DNA from 2 places in the Stenotrophomonas oahuensis genome. Region 1 is predicted to be linked to the other one. Evidence: predicted binding sites of a transcription regulator. Region 1 holds the regulator's gene; the other holds the start of a gene.
What was found. The regulator FliA, encoded in region 1, starts transcription of late flagellar genes. The targets are predictions, from matches to a motif close to TAAAGTTTNNCNNNCNNNGGCCGATAA.
Positions count from the first base shown of each region.

Region 2: PDM29_RS05590 (GGDEF domain-containing protein) is a predicted target of FliA. The motif match lies at 5,185-5,211, and genes of this name have one in related genera.

Region 1 is NZ_CP115541.1:3,669,092-3,683,866, reverse strand. Features, by position in the region: gene fliR (flagellar biosynthetic protein FliR) at 1-410, shown strand, start outside; gene PDM29_RS16460 (putative bifunctional diguanylate cyclase/phosphodiesterase) at 655-2,796, shown strand; gene flhB (flagellar biosynthesis protein FlhB) at 2,845-3,975, shown strand; gene flhA (flagellar biosynthesis protein FlhA) at 3,999-6,080, shown strand; gene PDM29_RS21130 (AAA family ATPase) at 6,229-8,172, shown strand; gene PDM29_RS16440 (MinD/ParA family ATP-binding protein) at 8,159-9,046, shown strand; gene PDM29_RS16435 (RNA polymerase sigma factor FliA) at 9,043-9,789, shown strand; gene cheY (chemotaxis response regulator CheY) at 9,806-10,198, shown strand; gene PDM29_RS16425 (protein phosphatase CheZ) at 10,198-10,815, shown strand; gene PDM29_RS16420 (chemotaxis protein CheA) at 10,820-12,664, shown strand; gene PDM29_RS16415 (flagellar motor protein) at 12,788-13,528, shown strand; gene motD (flagellar motor protein MotD) at 13,530-14,528, shown strand; gene PDM29_RS16405 (ParA family protein) at 14,533-14,775, shown strand, end outside.
Region 2 is NZ_CP115541.1:1,265,455-1,280,229, reverse strand. Features, by position in the region: gene PDM29_RS05605 (phosphoglycerol transferase I) at 1-664, opposite strand, end outside; gene PDM29_RS05600 (ABC1 kinase family protein) at 823-2,463, opposite strand; gene PDM29_RS05595 (DUF808 domain-containing protein) at 2,641-3,579, shown strand; gene PDM29_RS05590 (GGDEF domain-containing protein) at 3,587-5,140, opposite strand; gene PDM29_RS05585 (NAD-dependent epimerase/dehydratase family protein) at 5,243-5,875, shown strand; gene PDM29_RS05580 (dihydrolipoamide acetyltransferase family protein) at 5,940-7,301, opposite strand; gene PDM29_RS05575 (SH3 domain-containing protein) at 7,298-7,651, opposite strand; gene PDM29_RS05570 (alpha-ketoacid dehydrogenase subunit beta) at 7,653-8,723, opposite strand; gene pdhA (pyruvate dehydrogenase (acetyl-transferring) E1 component subunit alpha) at 8,716-9,798, opposite strand; gene PDM29_RS05560 (tryptophan 2,3-dioxygenase) at 10,102-10,977, shown strand; gene PDM29_RS05555 (peptide MFS transporter) at 11,099-12,598, shown strand; gene PDM29_RS05550 (thioredoxin family protein) at 12,607-13,170, shown strand; gene PDM29_RS05545 (DUF6795 domain-containing protein) at 13,286-13,690, opposite strand; gene PDM29_RS05540 (hypothetical protein) at 13,905-14,775, shown strand, end outside.

The DNA of each region.
Region 1 (14,775 bases):
CCGGCGTCATCGGGCAATGGTTCTACCTGCTGTTCGGCCTGCTGTTCTTCACCGCCAACGGGCATCTGGCTTTGATCTCGCTGTTGATGGACAGCTACAAAGCGGTGCCCATCGGCACATCCCTGCCCAACATGGACGCATTCCTCAGCGTCGCCCCCAATTTTCTGCTGCAGGTGCTGCGCGGTGCACTCAGCCTGGCGTTGCCGGTGGTCGTGGCCATGCTGGCGATCAATCTGGCTTTTGGCGTGCTGGCCAAAGCCGCCCCTGCGCTCAATCCGATCCAGCTCGGCCTGCCGGTATCGCTGCTGCTTGGTCTGTTCCTGCTGACGGTGCTGGCCGGTGAAATGGGGCCACCCGTACAGCGCCTGTTTGATGCCACTTTCCAGGCCGCAGACAGCGTCACGCACTGATTATCAATCGCGAATCGTTGATTATTACGCGTGTATTCTGCGTGATTTTCTCACGTAGAAACTGCCAATAACATTATTCCGACAAAAATTACCCTTTCAGGTATTGCATACCCCCCGGGGGGTGTGCGTACAGTTTGCGCGCACGGCAACGGGGGGCCGCTGTCTGCCGCAGTGGAAGCTGCAAACGAAAGATCTTTGGACGGAAACTTTCGATTATCGCGTGCTGGTTTCAGGAGATGCTTAGATGCTCGTCGGCAACTACACGTCGTGGTTGGTCGTCGTATCACTACTGGTAGCCATACTGGCTTCCTTCACCGCGCTGGTGATGGCCAATCGCATCACCACGGCGACAACGCCAAAGCAGGGACAGCTGTGGCTGCTGGGCGGTGGCTGCGCGATGGGCCTGGGCATCTGGTCCATGCACTTCATCGGCATGCTGGCGTTCCGCCTGCCCATTCCCCTCGGCTACGACGCGATCTGGACCACGGTTTCGCTGCTGGCCGCGATTGCCTCGTCGATCTATGCGTTGTGGCTGGTCTCGCGCCCAACGCTTCCACACGAACGCCTGGCCTTCGGCGCACTGTTGATGGGGGCCGGCATCGCCAGCATGCATTACCTTGGCATGGCCGCCATGCGCATGCAGCCGGGCATCGACTATCACCTTGGCTGGGTGCTGCTGTCGCTGGTGATCGCCGTGGCCGCGTCATGGGTAGCGCTGTTCATCGCGTTTCGGCTTCGTCATCACGATAATCGCCTGCGCCATCGGGTCCCGCCTGCCATTCTGCTCGGGCTGGCCATCGTCGGCATGCACTACACCGGCATGGCGGCTGCCCGCTTCCCCGCCAACAGCATCTGCGGTGCCGCCGCGGGCGCGGGCCTGCACTCGCAGTGGCTGGCCACCCTGGTGATGATTCTGTCCATCGCCATTCTCGGCGTCGTGCTGCTGGTGTCCTGGCTCGACCAGCGCATGCAGGCGCAGTTGCTGCGATTGCGCAACCAGGACCTGCGCAGCTCACTCAACGACGCCCACGCGGAACTCAGCCAGGCGGCGCTGCACGACCCCCTGACCCGCCTGCCCAATCGCCGACTGCTGCAGCAGCACATCGAAAGCGCGCTGATCGAAGCGGAGCAGCGCGGCAGCCGTTTCGCGGTGATGTTCATGGACCTGGACGGCTTCAAGCAGGTCAATGATGCCTACGGCCACCAGACCGGCGACGCCCTGCTGGTCGCGGTCGCCGAACGCACCAGCCAGCTGCTGCGCGCCAACGACGTGCTGGCGCGCCTGGGCGGCGACGAGTTTGTGATGGTGGTGAACATTGAAGGCGATGAAGACGTGGCGGCACTGGCCAGTCGCATCATCAATGCGATCGGCAGCAGCCGGCTGGTGCCCAGCCACGAACTGCAGGTGACCGCCAGCATCGGCATTGCCATCTGCCCGGACCACGCCGCGACCGAGCGTCACCTGATGGGCTACGCGGATTCGGCCATGTACCAGGCCAAGGAAGCCGGACGCAACGGTTTTGCGGTGTTTGCCGAATGGATGAACGACAGCGCGGAACAGCAGTTCCGGCTGCTGGCCGACCTGCGCAGCGCGATCGGCACTGACCAGCTGTTCCTGCACTACCAGCCCAAGCTCAGCGTCGCCCGGCATACCGTGGCCGGTGCCGAGGCTCTGATCCGCTGGAAGCATCCCGAGCAGGGCCTGATTCCGCCGGACCGCTTCATCCGGCTGGCTGAACGCAGCGGCATCATCAACGAAATCGGGCGCTGGGCGCTCAATGAAGCCTGCCGTCAGCTGCGCCAATGGCATGACGCCGGACACGACAACTGGACCATGTCGGTCAACCTGTCGCCCATCCAGTTCAGTGCGCCGCAGTTGCTCAACGAGGTGCGCGATGTGTTGGCGCGGCACCGCATCGAGCCACGCCGGTTGATTCTGGAGATCACCGAAAGCACGGTCATGCGCGACACCGAAACCAGCCTGCGCCTGCTGCAGGCCCTGGCCCGGCTCGGGGTGGGCATTTCCATCGACGACTTCGGCACCGGCTATTCCAGCCTGCTCTATCTGAAGCGTTTGCCGGCGTCGGAGATCAAGATCGACCATGCCTTCGTGCGCGAACTGGAAAACAGTTCCGAGGACGTGGTGATTGTCTCGGCGATTGTCGCGCTGGGCCATGCGCTGGACATGGATATCGTCGCCGAAGGCGTGGAGACGGCCGGGCAGCGCGCGTACCTGGAACGACTGGGGTGCGATTATCTGCAGGGCTATCTGCTGGGGCATCCGGTCGACCCGGTGCGATTCAAACAGTTGCATGACCTGCCCCGGCCGCGGATCGAGGTCGCCGCCGGGTGGAAGGAACCGGAAGGCGGCGATTTTCTGAATTGAGGCACGGATCTTGCACTGCACCGGGTGATACCCCGGGGTGCGTGAACGATGTCCGACGAAGAACAAGCCGGCGAAAAAACCGAACAACCTACCGAAAAACGCCTGCGCGACGCCCGTGAAGAGGGCAATACCCCGCGCTCGCGCGAGCTCGGCACCGCCGCCGTGTTCGGCGCTGCGGTCGCTACGTTGATGGCGTTTTCCGGCACGATGGCGACCAACTCGCGCGAGTGGATGAAGGCCGCGCTGAGCCCGGAGCCGGGCCTGCGCCTGCATCCGCAGGCCCTGTTCGGCCACTTCGGCGAGCTGCTGCTGCAGCTGCTGGTGGCAATGTGGCCGCTGGTGCTGATCTGCCTGCTGGCCAGCCTGCTCTCGCCCCTGGTCATGGACGGCCTGCGCTGGTCCAACAAGTCGCTGATGCCGCAGTTCAACCGGCTCAGCCCGATGGCCGGCATGAAGCGCCTGTACGGGCCCGAGGCCATCGCCGAGTTCATCAAGTCGCTGCTGCGCGTGGCCTTCGTCGGCGTTGCCGCCGGGCTGGTGGTGTGGCACGGCATCCGCGGCCTGCGCGACCTGGTCCACCAGCCGCTGGAAGCCGCCATCGTCAACGGCCTGGGCTTCACCCTCAAGCTGATGCTGGCTACCGGCGGCGCTATGGTGCTGCTGGCGGCCATCGATGCGCCGTACCAGCGCTGGAACTGGATGCGCAAGCTGAAGATGACCCGTGAAGAGCTGCGCCGGGAAATGAAGGAAAGCGAAGGCAGCCCGGAAATGAAGGGCCGCATCCGCCAGATGCAGCACCAGATGGCCAACCGCCAGATGATGGAAGCCGTCCCCACCGCCGACGTGGTGGTGGTCAACCCCACCCATTACGCGGTGGCCCTGAAGTACGACGGCGGCAAGATGGGGGCTCCCACCGTGGTCGCCCTGGGCGTGGACGAAACCGCGCTGCGCATCCGTGAAGTGGCCGACGGCAACAAGGTGCCGCTGGTCTCTGCCCCGCCTTTGGCACGCGCCTTGTATCGGGAAGGGAAACTCGGCAAGGAAATCCCCGTGAGACTGTATTCGGCCGTGGCCCAGGTCCTCTCCTACGTCTACCAGCTGCGCGCCTGGCGCGGCGGCCCGATGCCGGCTGCGCCGCGTATCGATGTGGATGAATTCGGCAAGGGAGGCCGCCCATGAGCGCCCAGCCCGCCCAAGGTGGCATGAACGCCCGCCGGGTCCTGGACATGATCCGCAGCGGCCTGGGAGCTCCGCTGATCGTGCTGGCCCTGCTGGCGATGGTGGTGGTGCCGCTGGCCGCGCCGGTCCTGGATGCCCTGTTCACCTTCAACATCGCCATCTCGCTGATGGTGCTGCTGGCCGTGGTGTACGTGAAGCGCCCGCTGGACTTCACCATCTTCCCGATCGTGCTGCTGGTCACCACCATGCTGCGGCTGGCCCTGAACGTGGCCTCCACCCGCGTGATCCTGCTGAACGGCCAGAACGGCCATGACGCCGCCGGCAAGGTGATCGCCGCCTTCGGCGAGTTCGTGATCGGCGGCAACTACGCGGTCGGCATCGTGGTGTTCGCGATCCTGACCATCATCAACTTCGTGGTCATCACCAAGGGTGCCGGACGCGTGTCGGAAGTGACCGCCCGTTTCATCCTGGACGCCATGCCCGGCAAGCAGATGGCGATCGACGCCGACCTCAACGCCGGTTTGCTGACGCGTGAAGAAGCCAAGGTTCGCCGCGAAGAAGTCCGTGAGGAAGCCGACTTCTACGGCGCGATGGACGGTGCCAGCAAGTTCATCCGTGGTGATGCGATCGCCGGCATCCTGATCCTGTTCATCAACATGCTGGGCGGCCTGGCCGTCGGCGTGCTCCAGCATGGCATGCCGTTTGGCGATGCCGCCGCCACCTACACCCTGCTGTCCATTGGTGACGGTCTGGTGGCGCAGCTGCCGGCGCTGCTGGTGTCTTCGGCGGTGGCCATGCTGGTGACCCGCGCCTCGCGCTCGCAGGACATGAGCCAGGCCATGATGGGCCAGGCCTTCGGTCAGTACCGGGCACTGGCGATCACCGCCGCCATCCTCGGCGTGGTCGGCCTGGTGCCCGGCATGCCCAACGTCGCCTTCTTGACGCTGGCCGCCATCCTCGGCTTCATCGCCTGGAAGATCTACAAGAAGCAGCAGGCAACTGCCGCGGCCGACGCGGCCCCGGTGGATCCGAACGCCCCGGTGATCGGCCTGCCCGGCGGCACCCCCTCGCCCACCGCCGAGCTCACCTGGGACGAACTGCGCCCGGTCGATCCGCTCGGGCTGGAGGTCGGCTACCGGCTGATCCCCCTGGTCGACAAGGCCAACGGCGGCGAGCTGATGGCGCGGATCAAGGGCGTGCGCCGCAAGCTCACCCACGACATCGGCTTCCTGATTCCCTCGGTGCATATCCGCGACAACCTGGAACTGGGGGCCACCACCTATCGTCTGCTGATCCACGGCGTGCCGGTGGCCACCGCGGAGATCCATCCGGACCGCGAACTGGCGCTGGACCCGGGCAGCGCGCTCGGCGCCCTCGAGGGCATTGCCGGCAAAGACCCGGCGTTCGGCCTGGATGCCACCTGGATCCAGCCCCACCAGCGCGCCCACGCCGAATCGATGGGCTACACCGTGGTCGACCCGGCCACCGTGGTCGCTACCCATATGTCGCACCTGATCCGCGAGCATGCGCCGGAACTGCTCGGCTTCGAAGAAGCCCAGCAGTTGCTGGCCAACCTGGCCAAGAGCGCGCCGAAGCTGGTCGAAGACCTCACCCCCAAGGCGCTGCCGCTGTCGGTGGTGGTGCGGGTGCTGCAGAACCTGCTGATCGAGCGCATTCCGATCCGCCAGCTGCGCAAGATCGCCGAATCGCTGGTCGAGCACGCCCCGCTGAGCCAGGACCCGGGCGTACTGACCGCCGCGGTGCGCAATGCGCTGGGCCGTTTCATCGTTCAGGAGATCGCCGGAATGTCGCCGGAGCTGCCGGTGTTCACCCTCAACCCACAATTGGAACGGGTCTTGCAGGAGTCCACTCAGGGGAATGGCGCCGCGCTGGAACCCGGACTCGCCGAGCGACTGCATCAAAGCCTCGCCGAATGTGTCGGCAAGCAGGAAGCGAAGAACGAGCCCGCCGTGGTGCTGGTCCCCGCCCCCGTACGTGCCGCGCTGGCACGCCTGGTCCGCCACAGCGTTCCGTCGCTGTCGGTCCTGGCCTACAGCGAGGTACCCGAGGACAAGCGGTTGAAGCTGGTCGGCACGATCAGCTGAGCCGGAACTCCGACAGTACAGCGTCAGAAAACAGACACCACTTCGAACATCACGCAGCAGGAACAGAAGGGAAACCCGGACCGTGCAGACCACCGACAACCAGCGCTTCCCTTCACCCGAACAGCCGCCCAAGTCCCGGTACCACAGCATGAAAATCAAACGCTTTGTCGCTCCCGATATGCGCTCGGCCATGAATCTGGTGCGCAAGGAACACGGCCCCGACGCCGTGATCCTGTCCAATCGCCGGATCGAGGAAGGCGTTGAGATCGTGGCTGCCGCCAACTACGACGAAGGCGCGGTGCAGCGTGCGCTGGAAGCGGCACGCAAGGACGTGGCCCCGCCGCCGCCGGCCCCGCGCCCGCGCAGCGCCGCCGATGCGATGATTGCGGCAGTCACGCGCCGCAAGCCCGCTGCGCAGGCAGCCGAACCGGTGGCCGCCACCACCTCGGCGGTTGCCGCGCTGGCCCGCGCCGCCGTCGGTGCCACCGGCCGCACCCTGGACACCGCCAACGAGAACGTGCCGCCGCCGGGCAGCAGCGGCTTTGCCGCCACCCTGGCCCGCGCCAACCCGCAGCCGCTGGTGGATGCCCTGCCGGAGCAGATCTTCGCCCCGTTCAATGTGGAACAGGCGGCCGCCGCCGAACGCGCACCTGCTCCTATGGCGGCACCGGCTCCGGTTGCCCCGCCGGCCGCGGTGAACCGCGCCCGCTTCATCATCGACCCGCCGACGGACGACGAGCCGGTGCTGGACATGCGCGCATCGGTGGCGCGTCCGGTGCCGCCGCCGATGCCGGCCCAGCAGATGCAGCGCGTCCCGGCCGAAGCCCCGATGGCCCCGTTGTGGGAAACCGTGCCGATGGTGCCGGTGACCACGCCGGTCGCCGCGCTGAATCCGATTGAAGACTCGCCGGTGTTCGCCCCGGTTGCCGAGGTCGCCCCGGTCATCGAGGTGGTGCCGGTCGCGCCGGCTCCGGTCGCCCCCGCGCCCATTGCTCCGCTGGCCCCGGCCGCACCGATGGCCTGGATGGCTCCGGCCGCCCGCCCGCTGGCTCCGATGAGCGCCGCCAATGAACCGGCGGAACTGCCGGTCGCCCTGGCCGCTGCGGTCGAGGCCATGGAAGCGCCGGTCCTCGCCCCGACCGTGGTCCCGACCCCGGCACCGACGCTGAACCTGGTTCCGCGCGACGACGAAGAGCTGCGCCAGCTGCGTCACGAAGTGGCCGGCATGCGCCAGGTCATCGAACGCGAAATGACCCGCTTCACCGACGAGCGCCTGCGCGGCTCGGCAGTGCGCGCCGCCGCGCTGGACCTGATGGACGAGTACGGCTTCGACGCCGGCATCAGCCGCGACGTGGCCCTGCAGATCCCGCTGGACACCGAAGCCCATCGTGGCCGCGGTCTCATGTTGGGCCTGCTGTCGCGCAAGCTGCCGATCGCCCCGATCGACCCGTTGGAAGCCGGCGGCGTGATCGCCCTGGTCGGCCCCACCGGTGCCGGCAAGACCACCACCATCGCCAAGCTGGCCTCGCGCTTTGCCGAAGCCCATGCCCCGCGTGACGTCGCTCTGGTCACCACCGACACCGGCCGCATCGGTGCCCGCGAACAGCTGTACGGCTTCGGCCGCCAGCTCGGCATCGCCGTGCACGAGGCCAACAGCGGCAGCGACCTCGCCCAGCTGCTGGAACGCCTGAAGGACTACAAGCTGGTGCTGATCGACACCGCCGGCCTCGGCCCGCGCGACCGCGCCCTCGCCGCCCAGCTGCAGTGGCTGCGCGCCGCCAGCCAGATCCGCACCCTGCTGGTGCTGCCGGCCAACACCAGCTTTGGCGACATGGACGAAGTGGTCCGCCGCTTCAGCGCCGCCAACCCGCAGGGCGTGGTGCTGAGCAAGCTGGACGAGACCGGCCGTTTCGGCACCGCCCTCTCGGTGGCCGTCGACCACCGCCTGCCCATCACCTGGGTGACCGACGGCCAGGACGTTCCTGAAGACCTGCACCGGGCCACCGCCGCCAATCTTGTACTTCGCCTTGAAGATTTGCGCCGCGCGGCCGATATGCCCTGCAACCCGGAGTTGAACCATGCCGTCGCGTGAGTACGCCAAGCTGACCCAGAATTTCCCGCTGTCGGCCACCCGCAGCCAGCCGCTGGGCCCGGTCCGCACCATCGCCGTCAGCGGCGGCAAGGGCGGCGTGGGCAAAACGAACGTCTCGGCCAACCTGGCCGTGGCGCTTGCCGACATGGGCAAACGCACCCTGCTGCTCGACGCCGACCTGGGCCTGGCCAACATCGACGTCATCCTGGGCTTACAGCCGAAGCTGACCCTGGCCGACCTGGTCGCCGGGCGCTGCACCCTGGACGAAGTGATCATGGAAGGTCCCGGCGGCGTGCTGGTGGTGCCGGCCGCGTCCGGCCGCCGCCACATGGCGGAGCTGCAGCCGGCCGAACACGTCGGCCTGGTCAACGTGTTCTCCGAACTGGAGCGCGAGCTGGACTTCATGATCGTCGACACCGCCGCAGGCATCACCGATGGCGTGTTGACCTTCTGCCAGGCCGCCCAGGACACCGTGGTGGTGGTCTGTGACGAACCGGCCTCGATCACCGACGCCTACGCGCTGATCAAGGTGCTGTCGCGCGAGCGCGGGGTTGACCGTATCCAGGTCGTGGCCAACATGGCCCGCGATCCGAACGAAGGCCGCGTGCTGTACGAAAAGCTGAGCCGGGTCTGCGACAAGTTCCTGGCGGATGTCTCGCTGAACTATCTGGGCTGCGTGCCGCAGGACGACTGGCTGCGCCTGTCGGTGCAGCGCCAGCAGCCGGTGGTCAAAGCCTACCCGTCCAGCCCGGCCGCGCAGGCCATCACCGAAATCGCCCGACGCACCGCGCGCTGGCAGGCTCCGACCGAACCGCGCGGCGGCGTCGAGTTCTTCCTCGAACGCATCCTCAAACAGCGTGGGGTGGCCGCATGAAAGGTGCCGCGCAATACAAAGAGGTGCAGCGTGCTGCTGCCACCGAGTGCATTGCCCAGCACTCGGACCTGGTGCGGCGCATCGCCCACCACCTGGCCGCGCGCCTGCCGGCGAGCGTCGAGATCGACGACCTGATCCAGGCCGGCATGATGGGGCTGATTGAAGCGTCGCGCAGCTATGACGCCGACCAGGGTGCCTCGTTTGAAACCTATGCCTCGATCCGCATCCGCGGTTCGATGATCGACGAGATCCGTCGTGGCGACTGGGTGCCGCGCTCCGTGCACCGTCGTGCCCGCGATGCCGCCTCGGCCATCCGCAAGCTGGAGCAGAGCACCGGCCGCGCCGCCAGCGCCACCGAAGTGGCGGCCGCGATGGAGATGCCGCTGAACGAGTACCTGCGCCTGATGGAAGATGCCGCGCGTGGCCAGGTGCTCAGCCTGGAGTCGCGCATCGAGGACCAGGGCGAGCTGGATACCGTGGCCCAGGGCGGCCCGACCCCGCAGCAGGTGCTGGAACGGGGTGAGTTCGGCCGCGAGCTGGGGGCCGCCATCGGCCTGCTGCCCGAACGCGAACAGCTGGTGCTGTCGCTGTACTACGAACAGGAATTGAATCTGAAGGAGATCGGCGCGGTACTCGGCGTAAGCGAGTCGCGCGTCTGCCAGATCCACGGCCAGGCGGTGCTGCGCCTGCGTGGCCGACTGAAGATCTTCGAGGCGGCCGACGCCGGCCTCGAGAACACTTGATACCGAGGAAAGTGCTTTGAACAAGAACATGCGTATCCTGATCGTCGACGACTTTTCGACCATGCGTCGTATCGTCAAGAACCTGCTGGGCGATCTGGGCTTCACCAATACGGCCGAAGCCGAGGACGGGCATGCCGCATTGGCGCTGCTGAACAGCCAGCCGTTCGATTTCGTGGTCACCGACTGGAACATGCCGGTGATGACCGGCATCGAACTGCTCAAGGCGATCCGCGCCGACGCCAAGCTCAAGACCCTGCCGGTGTTGATGGTGACTGCCGAAGCCAAGCGCGAGCAGATCATCGAAGCGGCCCAGAACGGGGTCAACGGCTACATCATCAAGCCGTTCACCGCGGTCACGCTGTCCGAGAAGCTGGACAAGATCTTCGAACGACTGGCAGCGAGCGCCTGATGGAAACCCTCAGCGACAAGTCGGCGCTGGTGCAGCGCCTGCAGGATGCCCTGGCCGCGCTGGAAAGCGGCGACGAAGCCGGCTGGCGTCGGGAAATCGACGCGCTGGGCGCGCTGCGCACCCAGCCGATGATGGCCGGGCTGAACCGGCTGGCACGCGAGCTGGGCCAGGCGCTGGGCGAACTGCCCACCGTGCCCACCGAAGCCGGTGAGCTCGATGACGCCTGCGCACGCCTTGATCATGTGGTGGCGATGACCGAACAGGCCACCCACCGCACTTTGGATCTGGCCGAGGAATGCCGTTCGCTCACCGAGCAGTTGCGTGCCGAAGGCCTGAATCCGGAGCAGGATCAGCAGTTGGACCGCATCCGCCACAACCTGACCGAAATCGCGCTGACCCAGAGCTACCAGGACCTTACCGGCCAGATCATCCGCCGCGTGGTGGGGATCGTGCGCCGCGTGCACGAAGGCTTTGGTGCGCTGGGCCTGCCGCCGCCGAACGACGACGACCGCAAGAAGCAGGACAACGGCCTGGCCGGCCCCGCCGTCAACGGGCTCGACCGCCATGCGGTGTCGCAGGTCGACGCCGATGACCTGCTTTCCGATCTAGGGCTTTAAGACCATGAGTGCTGTTCCAGACGATATCGCCGCTGACTTCATCCTCGAGGCCCAGGAGATCCTGGATCGCCTCGGCGAACAGCTGGTCACGCTGGAACAGGCCCCGCAGGACGCCGACCAGCTCAACGCGGTGTTCCGCGGCTTCCATACCCTCAAGGGCGGTGCCGGCTTCCTCGGCATCCAGGCCATGGTGGAACTGTGCCACGCCGCCGAGGAAACCCTGGGCATGGCCCGTTCCGGCCAGGCCGTGCTGCAGGCGCACCACTTCGATGCCGCCCAGCAGTCGCTGGACTATCTGCAGTCGATGCTGGATTCGGTATCCGCCGGCGAAGAACCGGGCTATGCCCCGCCCGCGCTGATCGCGCAGTTCGACGTCAACGGCGGTGCACCTGCCCTGGTCGCCGCCGCACCCACTGCAGCTGCGGCAGCACCGGCCAGCGACCTGATCACCGACGATGAGTTCGAGGCGCTGCTCGACCAGCTCCACGGTGGCGCTGCGCCCACCGCCGTGCCCGCCGCGAAGAAGGCCGACGACGGCCTGATCGGCGAAGACGAATTTGAAGCGCTGCTGGACCAGCTGCACGGCGGTGCGGCCCCGGGCGCGCGCGCGGTCGCTGCGGTCCCGGCCGTTGCGCCGGCCCCGCGCCCCGCCGCAGCACCCGCTCCGGCTGCCGCGCCGAAGCCCGCCGCTGCCAAGCCGGTTGCCGAAGCCGAGCACACCGTGCGCGTGGACACCAAGCGCCTGGATGCCATCGTCAATCTGATTGGCGAGCTGGTGCTCTCGCGCAACCGCCTCAAGACCCTGCGTGCGCGTCTGCATGACGAAGAGCTGGACCGCGCCGTCTCCACCCTGGACATCGCCACCGCGCGCCTGCAGTCGGCGGTCATGCGCACCCGCATGCAGCCGGTCGGCAAGGTGTTCTCACGCTTCCCCAAGGTTGCCCGCGACGTCGCCCGCAACCTGAAGAAGGAAGTGGAGCTGGAGCTGATCGGCGCCGATACCGAGCTGGACCGCAACCTGGTGGAAGCACTCGCCGACCCGCTGGTGCACCTGGTCCGCAACGCGATCGACCATGGCGTGGAAATGCCCGACTTGCGCGAAGCGCAGGGCAAGCCGCGCAGCGGTCATGTGCGCCTGTCGGCGCAACAGGAAGGCGACTACGTCAGCATTGAAGTGCAGGATGACGGGGCCGGCATCGACCCCGAGCGGCTGCGCGCCAAGGCCCGCGAGAAGGGTCTGATCGATCCTGAAGCCGCCGCCCGCCTGAGCAGCGAGGAATGCCTGCACCTGGTGTTCCTGCCTGGCTTCTCGACCAAGCAGGAAGTCACCGATATCTCCGGCCGCGGCGTCGGCATGGACGTAGTGCAGTCGCGCATCCGCGAACTCAGCGGCCAGATCCAGATCCAGTCCGAACTCGGTCGTGGCAGCCGCTTCATGATCCGCGTCCCGCTGACCCTGGCCATTCTGCCGACCCTGCTGGTGCAGGCCGGCGAGGACGTCTATGCGCTGCCGCTTGCCCGCGTGATGGAAGTCCTGCACGCCCCCAACTCGCAGCTGGGCTGGTTCGACGGCCGCGCGGTGCTGGACCGTCGCTCGCACACCCTGCCCTTGGTCGACCTGCGCCACTGGTTGGCGGTCGAACCGGTGGCCTCGCCGCTGCTCACCATTGTCGTGCTGCAGGCCGGCGAAGCCCGCTTCGGGCTGGTGGTGGACCAGGTCCGCGGTCGCGAGGAAGTGGTGATCAAGCCACTGCCCAAGACCCTGCGCGGCCTGCGCGGCTATGCCGGGGCCACGCTCATCGGGGATGGCCGCATGGCGCTGATTCTCGACGTCGACGGTTTGCGCTGACGTAGAGCCGGGCTTGCCCGGCTGAACGCGCCGATGAAATTGGCACACCCGGAAATGTGAACCCCGTCCACCCTGCGACACCCGGTCGCTCAAGACCGCTTCACGCCCGCCGATACCCGAACAATGGACAGACTCAGCCTCATCGGACTTTTTCTCGCCCTGGCCTCGCTGGTCGGCGGCAGCATCCTCAAGGGAGCCGGTCTGGCGTCGCTGTGGTCGCCGGCCGCTTTTGTGATCGTGATCGTGGGTACCCTCGCCGCGATCCTGCTGCACACCTCGCCGGCGGTGTTCAAACACGCCTTCAAAATCGTGCGCTGGATCGTGCGTCCGCCCGGCAGTGACCGCCAGGATCTGATCCGCCAGATCGTGGAGTGGAGCAACATCGCCCGCCGCCAAGGCCTGCTCGGCCTGGAAGCGCAGGTTGATGCGCAGGACGACCCGTTCCTGCGCAAGGGCCTGCAGCTGCTGGTCGACGGCGTCGAGCCCGAGTCCATCCGGCACATGCTGGAAATCGAACTCAGCAACCAGGAAAGCCAGGACCTGGCCGCCTCCAAGGTGTTCGAAGGCATGGGCATCTATGCCCCCACCCTCGGCATCATCGGTGCAGTACTGGGCCTGATCGCGGTGATGAAGAACCTCGCCGACCCGAGCAAGCTCGGCCACGGCATCGCCGCCGCGTTCACCGCCACCATCTACGGCATCGCCTCGGCCAACCTGCTGTTCCTGCCGATTTCGGCCAAGCTCAAGAGCGTGATCCATCACAACTCGCGCGACCGCGAAATGATCATCGAAGGGTTGATCTCCATTGCCCAGGGTGAGAACCCGCGCAACATCGAAACCAACCTGTCCGGGTTCCTGCACTGACATGGCGCGCCGCAAAGCCCACGAAGAGCATGCAAACCATGAGGCCTGGGCGATCCCCTACGCCGACCTCATGACGCTGCTGCTTGCCTTCTTCGTGGTGATGTACGCCATTTCGTCCATCAACGAAGGCAAGTACCGGGTCATGGCCGATGCGCTGACCACCGCCTTCGGCGGCGCACCGCGCACCATCAACCCGGTGCAGGTCGGCAACCAGCAGGTACAGGGCGGTGGCTGGGACAGCCCCAACGTGATCAAGGCCGGCAACCGCATCGGCCCTTCCGCGCCAGCCCCCTCCAACGACCCCACCCTGCTGCCGGCGATGGCGTCGCAGATGCGCATGCCGGTGTCGGTGCACGACCAGGAACAGATCCGACGTGCCGAGCAGCAGCTCAACGGCATCGCCGACCGGCTGACCGCGACACTGGCCCCGCTGATCGACCGCGGCATGATCACCGTGCGCCGCACCGAACTGTGGATCGAGGTCGAAATCAACAGCGACATCCTGTTCACCACTGGCTCGGCCTCGCTGGACGTACACGCCCGCCAGACCTTGTCCAGCCTGGCCGAGGTCCTGCGCGACGCGCCCAACGGCGTGCGCGTGGAAGGCCACACCGATGACGTGCCGATCGCTACAGCGCTGTTCCCCTCGAACTGGGAACTGTCGGCCGCACGCGCCGCCAGCGTGGTGCACCTGTTCGCCGACCAGGGCCTGCAGCCGGCCCGGCTGGCAATGGTCGGTTACGGCCAGTTCCGTCCGCGCGAAGACAACAGCAGCGCGGCCGGTCGCAACCGCAACCGCCGGGTGATGGTCATCATCCTGGCCGACACCGCGCAGTCGGTGGATCCGCTGGGAGCCAAGCTCACCGCCGAGACCACTCCCGAGGCACTCGGACAGCCGGCCGCAACACCCCCCGTTTCTCCCATCGCACCGGTGCAGTTGCCACCGGTGCCGGCCGGCAGCCGCGTAGGCGCCGCCGTTCCCCCTGCAATGAAGGAGTGAAGCAATGCGTATCTGGGCAATTGCCAATCAGAAGGGCGGCGTCGGCAAGACCACCACCACGCTGGCGCTCGGCCGCGGGCTGGCTGCGCAGGGTCACCGCGTCCTGCTCATCGACCTGGACCCGCACTCCTCGCTGACCCGCGCTTTCAATGTGCCGCTGGATCCACCGCCTGCCGGTGTGCTGGAGCTGTTCGCCGCGCCGCCGGCCGAACTGGCCACGCTCGCCCATCGCAGCGAGATCCCCGGC
Region 2 (14,775 bases), 2.2 Mb from region 1:
TGGTCAGCGGCACGCCGCACATCGACGACACCAGCCCGGCGATGGTCCAGCCACCGCCCTCGGCCTGGGCCAGACCACGCACGTCCAGCGACTGCGCGGCCAGACGGTTGAGATTGGGCATCAGCCCCGGGAACGTGGCTTCGTCCAGATAGGTGCGCTCCAGGCTTTCGCCGTAGATCCAGACGATGTTGCGCGGCTTGCGCAACGGCTGCTGCGGCACATGGTACTCCGGCGCGATGACGGTGTAATCGACCGGACGGGTCTGCTGGTACAGACGATGGCCATCGCGATACAGCGGGCTGACTGCGATGGCGACCAGCCACATTGCCGCAAAGCCGGCGAACACGGCACCGCCATGGCGCGATTCCTTCCACTTGCGGCGGCGCACCAGCAGCAGGGGCAGCAGCAGCGAGGCCAGGGCCAGTGCGATGAAGCCGGCGATATAACCCTTGAAGTCAGCAACGCCTGCGCCTTCCATGTCGGCACCCAGGTGATACAGGGTGGCCGCATTCAGGCCATCACCGGACAGCTTGTTGATCAGCCACCACGCACTCAATGCCAGCAGCAGCACCGACATCAGTGACACCTTCCACCACACCCAGCGACGCGAGGCCAGCAACAGTACGGTGAGCAGCAGCAGCGACAGCAACAGGATCCAGGTCATAGGCGGTGTTTCGCTTCCAAGCACGCCTGCATGACAGGCTGATGACCGGATCATGCCTGCGCGAACCTGACTGAAATGTTTGTTGAAGCGACCTATTCAGCGCTTACTACGCTTCGCTCGCGCAGGTGTAAAACCGGCGTGAACGCATGAATCCGCGTTCACCGATGGCCGCGTTCTTCCTTTGAACGCGCACGCCGATCAAAGATCAACGCGCTGAGAATGATGCCAAGCCCGAGCACCACGCCGATCATCATCAGCATCATCGCGATGGCCGGGTAGCCGAACAGATGCCAGCCGGTGTTGACCTTCATCATCAGTGCGGCCGCCAGAATCAATGCGGCTGTCACGATGCCTGCGGAGACCCGGTTGGCGATCTTCTGCAGGTTCTCCATCAGGCGCGATTCTTCCAGCCCGGTCACCTTCATCTGCAGGCGGTTCTCGGCCAGCAGCGCCAGAATGTCCGACATCTTGCGTGGGCCGTCGCGCAGCAGCTGCTGCACTTCCATGGCCTCGCTGGCGAGATTGGCAGCTGACAAGGACTTGCGCAGGCGCGCACGCATCACGTGCTGCAACTGTTTCTCGACGATGCGGCGCGTGTCCAGATCCGGTGCCAACAGCCGGCACACGGTTTCCAGATTGAGCAGCGCCTTGCCGAGCAGGCTGAGTTCGGGCGGCGTGCGCAGGCCACTGGCGGTGGCAATGCGGACCAGGTCGAGCACCACGCGGCCTTCGGAGAAGCTGTTGTTGGCTGCATAGCGTGCGATCAGCTGGCCGGTCTCGCGCAGGTAGCGCTCTTCATCGAACGCTTCCAGCCGCGTGCTCATGCCGATGATCTCATCGGCCACTTCCTCGCCACGCCCATCCACGGCAGCGAACAACACCTTCAGCAGGCGCTCGCGCAGGCGCGGCGGCATGTGCGCGACCATGCCGAGGTCAAAGATCGCCAGTCGCCCCTGCGGCGTGACGCGGAGATTGCCGGGGTGCGGGTCGGCGTGGATCTCACCGTGCACGAAGATCTGGTCCAGATAGCCGCGGATCAGCGCGGCGGCGAGGGGGGCCATCGGCTCCTCGGTACGGCGCACATCCGGAATCATGTCCACGCGCACGCCCTGGGCCAGCTCCATGGTCAGCACGCGGTGGCTGCAGTAGTCCCAGATCGGCTGCGGCACCCACAGCCGCTTGAATGGGCGCAGGTGCTGGCCGAAGCGCTGCAGGTTTTCTGCTTCGGCCTGGTAGTCCAGTTCCTGCATCAGCGTCTTGGCAAATTCATTGAGCCAGTCACGCAGGCGCACGCGGCGACCGACCTGGGTCAGGTGATCGGCAGCCAGCGCGAAGCTGCGCAGTACTTCCAGGTCCGAGCGCAGCTGTGCGGCCACTTCCGGCTTCTGTACTTTGACCGCGACTTCGCGCCCGTCGTGCAGCTGCGCGCGATGCACCTGGGCGATGGACGCGCAGCCCAGCGGGGCGGGGTCGAAGCGGGCAAACAGCTTGGACACCGACGCGCCCAGCTCCTGTTCGATGATGGCGTAGATGCGTTCGACCGGAATCGGTGCGACTTTCTCCTGCATCCGTTCGAGCGCGGTGGCGAACTCCACCGGCACCATGTCCGGGCGGGTGGAGAGCATCTGGCCGAGTTTGACGAAGGTGGGGCCCAGTGACTCCAGGTCGGTGACGAATTGTTCGGGGTTGCCTTCCGGCGGCACCTCGTGGACCGCACGGGCATCCAGGTTCATGCCCGAGAACACCCCGGAATGCCGGTAGCGCAGCAGCAGGCGCAGGATCTGGCTGCGACGGTTCATGCCTTTGACCAGCGACGGCGATTCGGGTGGGGTGGGCAGGGTGCTCAAGCAGGGCTCCGCGACGGGGGAGCCCGCAGTGTCGCCGCCAGCAGGTGGTGGAGCAGTGAATCCGGGCATCTTCCACGAACGTGCCCGGATCGGTCAGAATCGGCGCACCTGAATGAACCTTGGATTGCCATGGCCGGTGCCAGCCTGTTTGCCCTGCTCGACGATATTGCGACGCTGCTCGACGACGTCTCGATCCTGACCAAGGTCGCGGCCAAGAAGACCGCCGGCGTGCTCGGCGACGATCTGGCATTGAATGCCCAGCAGGTCACCGGGGTCAGCGCCAATCGCGAACTGCCGGTGGTGTGGGCGGTGGCGAAGGGCTCGCTGGTCAACAAGGCGATCCTGGTGCCGGCGGCACTGGCGATCAGCGCGCTGGAAGCCTGGCTGAAAACCAAGGGCTTCCCGATCCCGATCGTTGTGCCGCTGATGATGATCGGTGGTGCCTTCCTCTGCTACGAGGGCGTGGAAAAGCTGGCGCACCGCTTCCTGCATTCCAAGGAAGAAGACGCGCAGCACAAGGCCGAGCGTGCCAAGGCGCTGGCCGATGAGAAGGTCGACATGGTGGCCTGGGAGAAGGACAAGGTGAAAGGTGCGATCCGCACCGACTTCATCCTGTCGGCCGAGATCATCGTGCTGTCGCTGGGCGTGGTGTCCGGGCAGCCGTTCATCAACCAGGTGACCGCACTGGTGGTGATCGCGCTGGGCATGACCGTGTTCGTCTATGGCCTGGTGGCGGGCATCGTGAAGCTGGATGACGCCGGCCTGTACCTGTCGCGAAAGGGCGGCGCGGTGGCCGCCTTCGGCCGCGGGCTGGTGGCATCGGCCCCGTGGCTGATGAAGTTCCTGTCGGTGGCCGGCACGCTGGCGATGTTCCTGGTCGGTGGCGGCATCCTGGTGCACAACGTACCGGCGCTGCATCACTTCGTGCTGGGCCTGGCCGGTCAGACCAGCGTGGGCTGGCTGGTGGAAGCGCTGGGCAATCTGATCGTGGGCGTCATTGCGGGCGCAGTGGTGCTGCTGGCGGTCACCGGCATCCAGAAAGCGCGCGGCAAAGCCGCCGCGCATTGATTCGCGGTCAACCTGCCTGTACGCGGTTCTTGCCCACGCGCTTGGCCGCGTACAGGGCCGCGTCCGCGCGCTTCAGCACGATTTCCGCACTATCCCCCGCCTGCCACTGCGTTACCCCGGCACTGAAATGCACGGGTACCCGCTGCTCATCCAGATGCAGCGGCCGCTGCGCCAACGAGCGCTGCAACCGCAGCAGGGTCGACATGCTGTCGGCGGCCGGTGTTTCCGGCATCACGATGACGAATTCATCGCCGCCGATGCGGCTGACCACATCCGAATTGCGCAGCAGCAGCTGACACACCGTGACCAGGTGGCGCAGCACCGCGTCACCGCCCGGGTGGCCGTGTTCGCTGTTGGTCTGGTGGAAGTCATCCAGGTCCAGCAGCGCGATCGCCAGTGGATGCGCATGCCGGGCAGCACGCGCGATCTCCTTTTCCAGCAATTCATCAAAGCCACGGCGGTTGAGTGCGCCGGTGAGCGGGTCGGTGCGGATCTGTCCGGACATGTCGCTGAGTTCAAGCTCGAGCTCGGCAATGCGGGCCTCGGCCTGTTCCACTTCGCGGCGTGCATTGCCCAGGTGGTCGCGCGCCTGTAGCGCCTGTTCCTGCACCTTGCCGGTGTCGCGCAGCACGTCCTGCAGCAGCTGGTTGAGGTCGGCGATGCTGCGCGCTTCCTTCAACGCCATCGCGTAGCTGCTGATCCGGTCGTGGTAGTCGCTGGTGTGCGCGGCCATGCCATCGAGCTGTTCGATGAACTCGCCCATCAGCCCGCGCATGGCGGCCTTGCTTTCCACGATGCCCTGTTTGAGCAGGCTCTGCTTGTAGATGACCTCGCGCAGATTGTTGCGCGCCTGTTCCACCGAGTCGCGGTCCAGCGGACCGCCGATCAGGGCGCGCACGGCGTGCAGCTGGCCCTGCAGCCAGCTGCTGTCGTCGAGCAGTTCGCTGATGTTCTCCAGCAGCAGGTCGAACAGGCTCAGCAGCAGTTCCTGCTGCTCCTGCCAGCCGTCGCTGCGTACGCCGATCTGGTGGGTCAGCTCGCGCAGGCGCACTTCCAGCGGCTGCAGCGGAATGCCGGGGTGCCACTGCCTCAGTTCAGCAGCCAGCTGCACCGGTTCGTCCTTCAGCTCGGGCATGTTCTGCAGCAGGCTGGCCACGGTGACACCCAGGGTATGACGCAGCAGTTCGCGCAGACGCAGGCTGTCGGGCGGGCCGTCGGCGCTGTCCTGCTCAATGGTGCGGATGTACTTGTCGATCAGCTGGCGCATGGCGCGGCCGTAGCTGACCCAGTCGGCGCTGCGCAGCGCCGACTGCAGGCGCAGGCCCATGTCGCCGAGTTCACCCGGCAGGGTGGCCATGCCATTGGCAAAAGCGGCCAGCAGCGGCTCGGGCTGCTCCGCCCCGGCAAACAGGCGCTGCAGGACGGCACTGCCGCTGCCGCTGCTGGTCACGGCGCTGGATGCTGTGGCCTCGACCCGTACCGGCGTTATCCCGGCGCGGCGCGCCAGCAACCGTCCCACGGCCGTGCCGGGGCTGGAGGGGGCGTCGGGATGGTCCGTCATGCGGCGGGTCCTGGGGCGAAGATGGAGTAGGGTAGGTGGGAACAGTATCGGCGCTGGACCGGCTGGCTTGAAGACATCCTCTACACAACAACGGACCGCCCCATGAAGGTGATGCTGGTCGGTGCCACCGGCCTGGTCGGCACCCAGGTGCTGCAGCTGCTGCTGGACGATCCCCGCTGCCAGACCGTGGTCGCTCCCACGCGTCGGTCGCTGGCGCTGGCCGACACCCATCTGATCAATCCGGTGGTGGACTTCGCCCAGCTGCCGGAAGCGGCCGACTGGTGGGCCGTGGATGCGGTGATCTGCGCGCTGGGGACGACCTTGAAGCAGGCCGGCAGTCGTGAAGCCTTTGCCCAGGTGGATCACCAGTACCCGCTGCAGGTGGCCCGTCTGGCCCGTGCGCACGGCGCGGCGGCCTTCGTGCTGAACTCGGCCAAGGGGGCGGATCCGCAGTCGCGGTTCTTCTACAACCGGGTCAAGGGCGCGCTGGAGCAGGACCTGCGGAAGCTGGGATATCCGTCGCTGACGCTGGTGCGGCCGGGGTTGATTGGCGGCGACCGCAAGGAGCACCGTGCGGGCGAACGTGCTGCCAGCGTGGTGCTGGGGGCATTGGCCCCGGTGCTGCCGCGGTCGTGGCGGATCAATCCCGCGGAGAAGATCGCGGCGGCCATGGTGGAGGCGGCATTACAGCCCGCCCCGGGCGTGCAGGTGATCGAGGCGGACCGGTTGGTGTGACCCACGCAGGGGGGCGCGGTGCCGCCGGTAGCGGACGACCGTTGGTCGTCCGGCCACCGATGCCTCAGCTGGCCAGGGCCAGGTCGTCCATCATCGCGCGCAGGAACCGCGCCGCCTCACCGCCGGTGGCGGCACGGTGGTCGAAGGTCACCGACAACGGAATGACCTTGTGCGCTTCCACGCCGCCCATGACCGGGGTCATCTGGTGACGGGCACGGCCGGCACCGACGATGGCCACGCACGGCGGCACGACCACCGGAGTGGCATAGCGGCCGGCGAACATGCCGAAGTTGGACAGCGAGATGGTGTAGCCGCTCAGCTCGGACGGTGCGATCGAGCGCGATTCGACCTGCTCGCGCAGACGGTTCACGCCTTCGCGGATGCCGCGTGCATCGAGCATGTCGGCATTGCGCAGCGCCGGCACGAACAGACCGTCGTCGGTGTCCACGGCAATGCCGATATCGACCTGGGCATGCAGGGTTCGGGTCAGTGCGTCGCCGTCGAACCAGGCGTTCATTGCTGGTACCTTCTGGCTGGCGACCACGATGGCGCGTACCAGACGGGCGGTGACATCGTTGCCGGGCAGCCAGGCATGGATGTCAGCGTCGTCATTGAGCGTGGTCGGCACCACCTTGCTGTGGGCGTCGGCCATGACCCGCGCCATGTTGCGGCGCACGCCCTTGAGCGGTTCTGGCTGCCCCTTGGCGACCACGCCCGGGGGCTGGGTACGCATCGGCTTGCCGGCGGCGGACAACGGTGTGCGGGCTTCGGCCTGACGCGCCGGGGCTGGTGCAGCCGCGGCAACCGGTGCCGCCGCAGGAGCCGGCGCGCTGCCGATCTTCGCGCTGCCTGCGGCAGCCGCTTGTTTGACGTCGGCCATGGTTACCGCGCCGTCCGCGCCGGTGGCGCGAACCAGGCTCAGATCCACGCCCAGCTTGCGCGCGGTGGCGCGCACGGCGGGCACGGCCTTGACCCCTCCCACCGCCACCGCCTGTTCGGTGTGGACGGCGTTGGAGCTCTGCATAGCACCCACCACGGTGCCGGCGTCGTCGCGCTCGGCGGCGGCCGGCTTGGGCGCTTCGGCAACGGCCGGAGCCGGAGCCGGTGCAGCGGCCGGTGCCGGCGCGGCATGGCCGTGGCTGTGACCGGTGTCCTGACCGTCGGCGCGCTGCGGCAGGTTCGGGTCCAGTTCGAACTGGGCCAGCACGCTGCCGGTGGGAATGATGTCGCCGGGGCCGCCGGACAGCTTCAGCACCTTGCCCGAGAACGGCGAGGGCACTTCGACCACGGCCTTGGCGGTTTCCATCGACACCAGCGGCTCGTCGAGCCGGATCACGTCGCCTTCCTTGACGAACCACTCGACGATGGTGGCGTCGGGCAGGCCCTCGCCCAGGTCGGGCAGGTTGAAGTTCTTGTTCTCACTCATGTGCAGTTCTCTTCAAGCAGTTCGAGATCGCGGGCCGGCAGCCAGCCCGTCGCGCCATTCGCGCGTTCGGACCACCACCAGCCGCCGTGTTCATGATGCAGTTTGACCAGTTCACCGCTTTCAACGTCCAGTTCGCGGGCGTCGTAGTCGCGCAGGGCTTCCGCGCGACCATCATCCAGCACCTGCAACCATGCCACCGGAGCCCAGCCGGCGCGCCCGTCATCGGTGCGCACCCAGGCAAACGCCGGCCATTCCTCGTCACGAACACCCAGTTCGACGATCTGGCCGGTGCGGAACCGGAGCGGGTTGGGGTACTGGCTGCGGTACGGGCCTAGAAGACGGGCCCGCATGTCAGCCTGCCGCCACCGCGCGCTTGGCCGCGCTCACAATGCGGTCCACGCTGGGCAGGTACTTCATTTCCAGGCGGAACAGCGGAATGTGAGTGTCGTAGCCGGTGACGCGCTCGACCGGAGCCAGCAGGTCGTACAGCGATTCCTCGGCCAGGCGCGCAGCGATTTCCGCGCCGAAGCCGGCAGTCTTCGGGGCTTCCTGCACGATCACGCAGCGGCCGGTCTTGGCCACAGATTCGGCGATGGTGGCGAAGTCCAGGGGGCGCAGCGTGGCCACGTCGATGACTTCGGCACTGATGCCTTCGCCGGCCAGCTTGTCGGCGGCTTCCAGCGCTTCCTTCACCTGCGCGCCCCAGGTCACCAGGGTCACGTCGGTGCCATCGCGCAGCACGAAGCAGACATCCAGCGGCAGCGCTTCGCCGTCGTTGACCACCACTTCCTTGTACTGGCGGTAGATGCGCTTGGGTTCCATGTAGATGACCGGATCCGGTTCGCGGATCGCAGCCAACAGCAGGCCGTAGGCGCGCTGCGGCGAGGACGGCAGCACCACGCGCAGGCCCGGCACGTTGGTGAAGATGGCCTCGTTGGCCTCGCTGTGGTGTTCCGGCGCGCGGATGCCACCGCCCCACGGCACGCGCAGCACCATCGGGCAGTTCAGGCGGCCACGGGTGCGGTAACGCAGGCGCGCGGCATGGCAGACGATGTGGTCGACCATCGGGTACATGAAGCCGTCGAACTGGGCTTCGGCGACCGGCTTCATGCCCTGCGCGGCCAGACCGATGGTCAGGCCGGCGATGGTGGTTTCATCCAGCGGGGTGTCCAGCACGCGGTCCGCGCCGAAGCGCTGCTGCAGGCCGGCGGTGGCGCGGAAAACGCCGCCGTTCACGCCCACGTCCTCGCCCAGCACCAGCACCGACTTGTCGTGTTCCAGCTCCCAGGCCAGGGCCTGGGTGATGGCTTCAATAAGGGTGATGGGCGTGCTGGTCATGGTCTGTTCTCCGCGCGCAAGGGCGGCGCTGTCGGCGGCGTGGGTCTGCGCGGTGGTGCCGGAAACGTGCTTGAGCTCATCCATGACGCTGCTCCAGGGCAATGGCCTGCGCGCGCTGGGCCAGCAGGTCCTGCGGCGGGTCGGCGTACAGATAATCGAACATCGCCTCGACCGGCTGCACCGGCGTGTTGAGGTACAGGTTCACTTCTTCGTCCACGCGCTTGCCGCACTCGGCGGTCCAGGCCGCTTCTTCTTCCTCGCTCCACACACCGGCGTTGGTTAGATACTTGCGCAGGCGCAGCATCGGCTCCAGCAGCCAGGCGTCCTTCACTTCCGCGTCGTCGCGGTAGCGGCGGGCGTCGTCGGCGGTGGTGTGGTCGGACAGGCGGTAGGTCATCAGTTCCAGTACGGTGCCACCGTCGCCGGCGAGGGCGCGCTCGCGCGCCTGCAGCATGGCGGCCATCACCGCGATCAGGTCGTTGCCGTCCACCTGCAGGCAATGCAGGCCGCCGGCCAGGCCCTTCTGGGCCAGGGTTTCGGCACCGGTCTGGGCCGAGCGCGGAACCGAGATGGCCCAGCCGTTGTTGACGATGCACAGAATCAGCGGGAGCTTGTAGGCACCGGCCGAGTTGAGCGCGGCGTAGAAGTCGGTCTTGGAGCTGCCGCCGTCACCACACACCGCCACGGCGATCTGCTTTTCGTTGTTGAGCTTGAACTTCAGCGCCGCGCCGGCCGCATGCAGGCACTGGGTGGAGATCGGCACGCAGAACGGGAAGTCCTTGGCCGCATTGCCGCCGTAGTCGTTGCCGCGCTCGTCGCCGCCCCAGTACATCAGCACGTCACGCGGACGCACGCCGCGCATGAACATCGCGCCGTACTCGCGGTAGGACGGTGCGAACACGTCGTCTTTCTGCATCGCAGCACCAATGCCCACGTGCGCGGCCTCATGGCCCAGGCAGGCCGCGTAGGTGCCCAGCTTGCCGGTGCGCTGCAGCGCGATCGACTTGCCGTCGAACACGCGCACGAACAGCATCTGCTTGAACATCGGCAGCAGCGCCTTCGGGTCGCGCAAGGCCTCGGGCAGGTCATCGCGGACGAGGTTACCGTCCGTGTCCAGGTACTGCAGGTATTCGATCTTGAACTCAGCGGCAACCGTCATTGCGTACTGCACCTTCGACAGGAAGTTACAAATGATATGAATTGCCATGTTAAGGAAGGCGTACGAAAAAGCCGTCCTGCGGCGCAACAAGGAAACCGCCTGGCCGCCTTCGGGTATACCGTTGTCAGAGCGGAAAGGCCAATAACATCAACGTATTCAGTTGCCGCAACGGCGCATGAGCGCTCTTTCATCGGGGCGTCCGCGGCAATGGGTCGCAGCCGCTGCCGCGCTGAACGGGCCGACCACACGCCACCGTAGGGCGGCCGCTGCGCTACGCTTGCACCCCCTCATGCGGTCACCGCCATGTCTGTCGACAAGAACCAACGCGATCTGGAAGCCGGCATCCACACTGACCTGGAGGGCCGCCTGACCTACGGGGGCTATCTGCGCCTGGACCAGTTGCTGAGCGCCCAGCAGCCGCTGTCCAACCCGCCGCACCACGACGAGATGCTGTTCATCATCCAGCACCAGACCTCCGAGCTGTGGCTGAAGCTGCTGGCCCATGAGCTGCGCGCGGCGATCGGCTTCCTGCAGCGCGACGAGGTCTGGCAGTGCCGCAAGGTGCTGGCGCGCAGCAAACAGGTGCTGCGCCAGCTGACCGAGCAGTGGTCGGTGCTGGAAACCCTCACCCCTTCGGAGTACATGGGCTTCCGCGACGTGCTGGGGCCTTCTTCGGGCTTCCAGTCGCTGCAGTACCGCTACATCGAGTTCCTGCTGGGCAACAAGAACGCGCAGATGCTGCAGGTGTTCTCGCACGACCCGGCCGGGCAGGCCCAGCTGCAGCAGGTGCTGGACGCGCCCAGCCTGTACGAGGAGTTCCTGCGCTACCTGGCCCGCTTCGGCCATGCCATCCCCGAGGTGTACCAGCACCGCGACTGGCAGACCTCGCATGTGGCCGACGACGCCCTGCACCCGGTGTTCGAGCGCATCTACGAGAACACCGACCGCTACTGGCGTGAGTACTCGCTGTGCGAGGACTTGGTGGACCTGGAAACCGCCTTCCAGCTCTGGCGCTTCCGCCATATGCGCACGGTGATGCGGGTGATTGGCTTCAAGCGCGGCACCGGCGGCTCCAGCGGGGTCGGGTTCCTGCGCCAGGCGCTGGAACTGACCTTCTTCCCGGAGCTGTTCCAGGTGCGCACCACGATCCGCAACGACGATCCGCTGCCGCCGGGGTGAAGGCCTATTCAGGCAAACACACGGAAGTGTTTATTTGACGTGAACGCCCAAGTTCTGGAATTCTCCCGGGTTGTTTCGCACATCGGACGTGCATGTCTTCCACCGAACCCAGGAATCCCGCATGAGCGTAGACGCCGCGAAATCCGTTCCCGAACCGGCGTTGCCGGAGTTCAAGACCACCCTCGGCCATCCGCGTCCGTTGTGGATGCTGTTCATGACCGAGTTCTGGGAACGCTTTGCGTTCTACGGAATCCGCTGGGCCCTGGTGCTGTACATCGTGGCGCAGTTCTTCGACGGCGACGCCGCCGGGCAGGGCGCGGCCAGCCGCACCTACGGTGCCTACCTGGCGCTGGTGTATGCCGCGGCGATCTTCGGCGGCTACGTGGCCGACCGCGTGCTGGGTTACCAGCGGTCCATCCTGACCGGCGCGGTGATCATGGCCGCCGGTCTGTTCATGGTGGCGATGCCGGTCAAGGAAGTCTTCGAACTGGGCCTGGCCACCATCATCATCGGCAACGGCCTGTTCAAGCCGAACATCTCGACCATGGTCGGCAAGCTGTATGGCCTGAAGGATGAGCGCCGCGATTCGGGCTTCACCATCTTCTACATGGGCATCAACGTCGGCGCGATGATCGCCCCGGTGCTGACCCAGTTCCTGGCCGAGAAGATCTTTGGTACCGAAGCCATGCCGTCCTACAAGATGGTGTTCATCGCCTCGGGCATCGGCATGCTGCTGAGCCTGGTGTGGTTCTACGTCGGTCGCGCCGGCCTGAAGGGTATCGGTGCACCGCCGGCCGGTGCCGAGGGCATGGGCCGCGTGGTGATGGTGTTCGTCGGTTCGCTGGTCGCCATCCCGGTCGCTTACTTCCTGCTGTCCACCGGCGCCACCGCGCTGGCCTGGATTCTTGGCGTGCTGTTTGTCGCGCTGGCGGTGCTGCTGCTGGTGGAAGGCATCCGCGAGGGCAAGGTGCAGCGTGACCGCGTGATCGCCATGCTGATCATCTTCACCTTCAACGTGATGTTCTGGATGTTCTTCGAACAGGCCGGCAGCTCCTTCACCTTCCTCGCCGACAACATCGTCAACCGCAATCTGGGTGGCTGGACCTTCCCGACCGCATGGTTCCAGTCGGTGAACTCGGTGGCCATCATCACCCTGGCTCCGATCATTGCCTGGATCTGGGTCAAGCTGGGCAGTGCCAATCCGTCCATTCCGCGCAAGTTCGGCCTGGGCCTGCTGTTCAACGGTGCGGCCTTCGCGCTGCTGATGCTGGCCCTGTCGACCATGGTGGTGGAGGGCAAGATCCCGTTCTGGACCCTGTTCATGGTCTACGTGATCCAGTCGGTGGGTGAGCTGTGCCTTTCGCCGATCGGCCTGTCGATGGTGACCAAGCTGGCTCCGGTGCGCCTGGTCGGCTTCGGCATGGGCGGCTGGTTCCTGTCCACCGGCATCGGCAACAACCTGTCCGGCATCTTTGCCGGTGCGGTCAGCGGCGAGGGCGGCATGACCGTGGAGTCGGCGCTGAAGGGCTACACCTTTGGTTTCTGGGCATTGATCGGTTCGGGCGTGGTGCTGTTCCTGCTGGCCCCGGCGATCAACAAGCTGATGCACGGCGTCAAGTGAGGTCTGCGATGCGCATGAAGATGGGGTATTCGTCGTTGATCATGGCCGGGCTGCTGTGTGCCTGCTCGCCGTCTTCGCCGCCGGCCCCGGCTGCTGCGCCATCGCCTGCTGCCTCCGCGCAGCCACCGGGCGCTGTCTCCAGCGCACCGGTGGCCGCCGACGTGGCCGCGCTCAACAGTCGTTTTGATCCCGCTCGCGACCCAGCCACCGACCTGGCGGTCGCGCAGGCCGAAGCCCGCCGCAGCGGCAAGCGCATCGTGCTTGATGTGGGTGGCGAGTGGTGTTCCTGGTGTCACCTGCTGGACGCCTTCATCGAAGGTGATGCAGACGTCCGCACGCTGGTCGATACCAAGTACGTGTGGATGAAGGTCAACTACAGCGAAGACAACGAGAACGCGGCCTTCCTGTCGCAGTTCCCGGCGATCAAGGGCTATCCGCACCTGTTCGTGCTCGACGCCGACGGCAAGCTGCTGCACTCGCAGTTCACCGGCGAACTGGAAGCGGACAAGGGCCAGCCCAAGGGCTACAACCGCGAACGCTTCCTCGCCTTCGTGCAGGCCTGGGCACCGTAAACCCGGCAAAACGTCGTCGGCACGTCACTGAATGGACGCGTGGCGACGCGTTCTTCTTCGCGGCTGCCGCAAACGTACTGCGGCGCGGCTCTACGTCATCGGTAGGCCAGGTTTCTCACACCAGCCGGCAGATTCCGAACGTCTCCGTTTCCGGATGCGCCACCGCCTTGTCGCCCAGATCGCAGACAAACCGCAACGCGCGCCCCGGCACTTCGCCCTGCGCATCGTAGTTGCGCTTGCTCATCACCCAGCCCTTATGCGTCTTGCCCTGGTAGCGCAGGGTGATGCGCTGACCGATCACCGGCTCATGCGGCAGCAGCCCGGCGGTCCACGAGGTGGCGGTCACTGCGGGAAATCGGAAGCGGCCCTGCGCATCGGTGGTCACCGTGACGGTGCCGCGCTGGTCCTTCCAGTGCCAGTGATGCTCCTGTTCGACCTGCACGCCGGCGACCGGTTGTCCGTCCATCACCACGGTGCCTTCGACTTCAGAAAACAGCGTCAGCGTCTTTGAAAAAGCCATTGCCCATCCTGGGGTAAGTAGTCCAGCCAACAGGGTGCAGCACACCCACGACATCCTTTTTGACACGCGCGCTTCCTGCTCACTGCGATAACGCAGCAGACTGCCATGAAAAGAGCGCGGTGTGTCACATCTTCAACGCTCGGACCTACAGTTCGTCCACGCACTGCCGTTACCCCCAAGGACCTGACGCCACGCCTTCGAGGGCCGACATCGCATGCAGCCTGGAACCAGCGACACCGTTTCCGATACCACCGCTTCCGCCGTGGCGGGCGTGGCGCTGCCGCCGGCGGAGGTGCTGCTGGACGACCACTCCGCGCCCGATGCGCTGGGTAGCGAAGCGGACGCGCCGTCGCCGGGCTCCATGCTCTATCGCCTGCCGCTGATTTCACTGCCGGACAACGTGCTGCTCAAGGCCGCCGTGCAGAAGCTGGTGGAGCAGAAGGCGCAGCTGGACCGGCTGGCCCGCAATCCAGCCTTGGCCGGCTTGCTGCCAGGCGAGTGGCAGGGTGCCGGCAACCGTGGCGTGGACCTGCAGGCCTTTGTGCTGTCGGTGCTGCCCTATCTGCACAACACCGCCACGGCCGACACCCAGCCGGCGCGCTTGCCGGTCAAACACGTGATCGGCGACAGCGGCCGCTGGGAACATGCCGATGTGGCCGAACCCAAGTCGCTGGCGTTCTTCCTGGCCAGCGACGAGCGCGCCAGCGCCGGGGCCAAGGATCCGGCCGGGGCCTATCTGGTCGCCGCGCTGGGTCTGGCCTGGGCACACGAGGGACGCACCCGCCCCGGCTTCCTGCGCCAGATGGGCTACGACAGCATGGCCGCGCGCGTGCACGTGCTGCCCTATCCGGAGCCGGGCGAGCTGGCGCTGTACAGCGTGGTGGCGCATGGCACTGCGCAGGTCTGGTGCGTATTGGGCCGGCGCAAGCTGCGTCCGTTGTTGGCCCCGTGGCTGAGCGTGCCGCTGCTGACCGCGTATGGCGTTCCTGCGCCGACCCTCTGGCCGTCGTCGTATCCGCCGGTGGACGAGGTAGCGCAGATGCTGGCTGCCGTCCGCCAAGGCAAGGGGCCGGTGGAAGTGGACC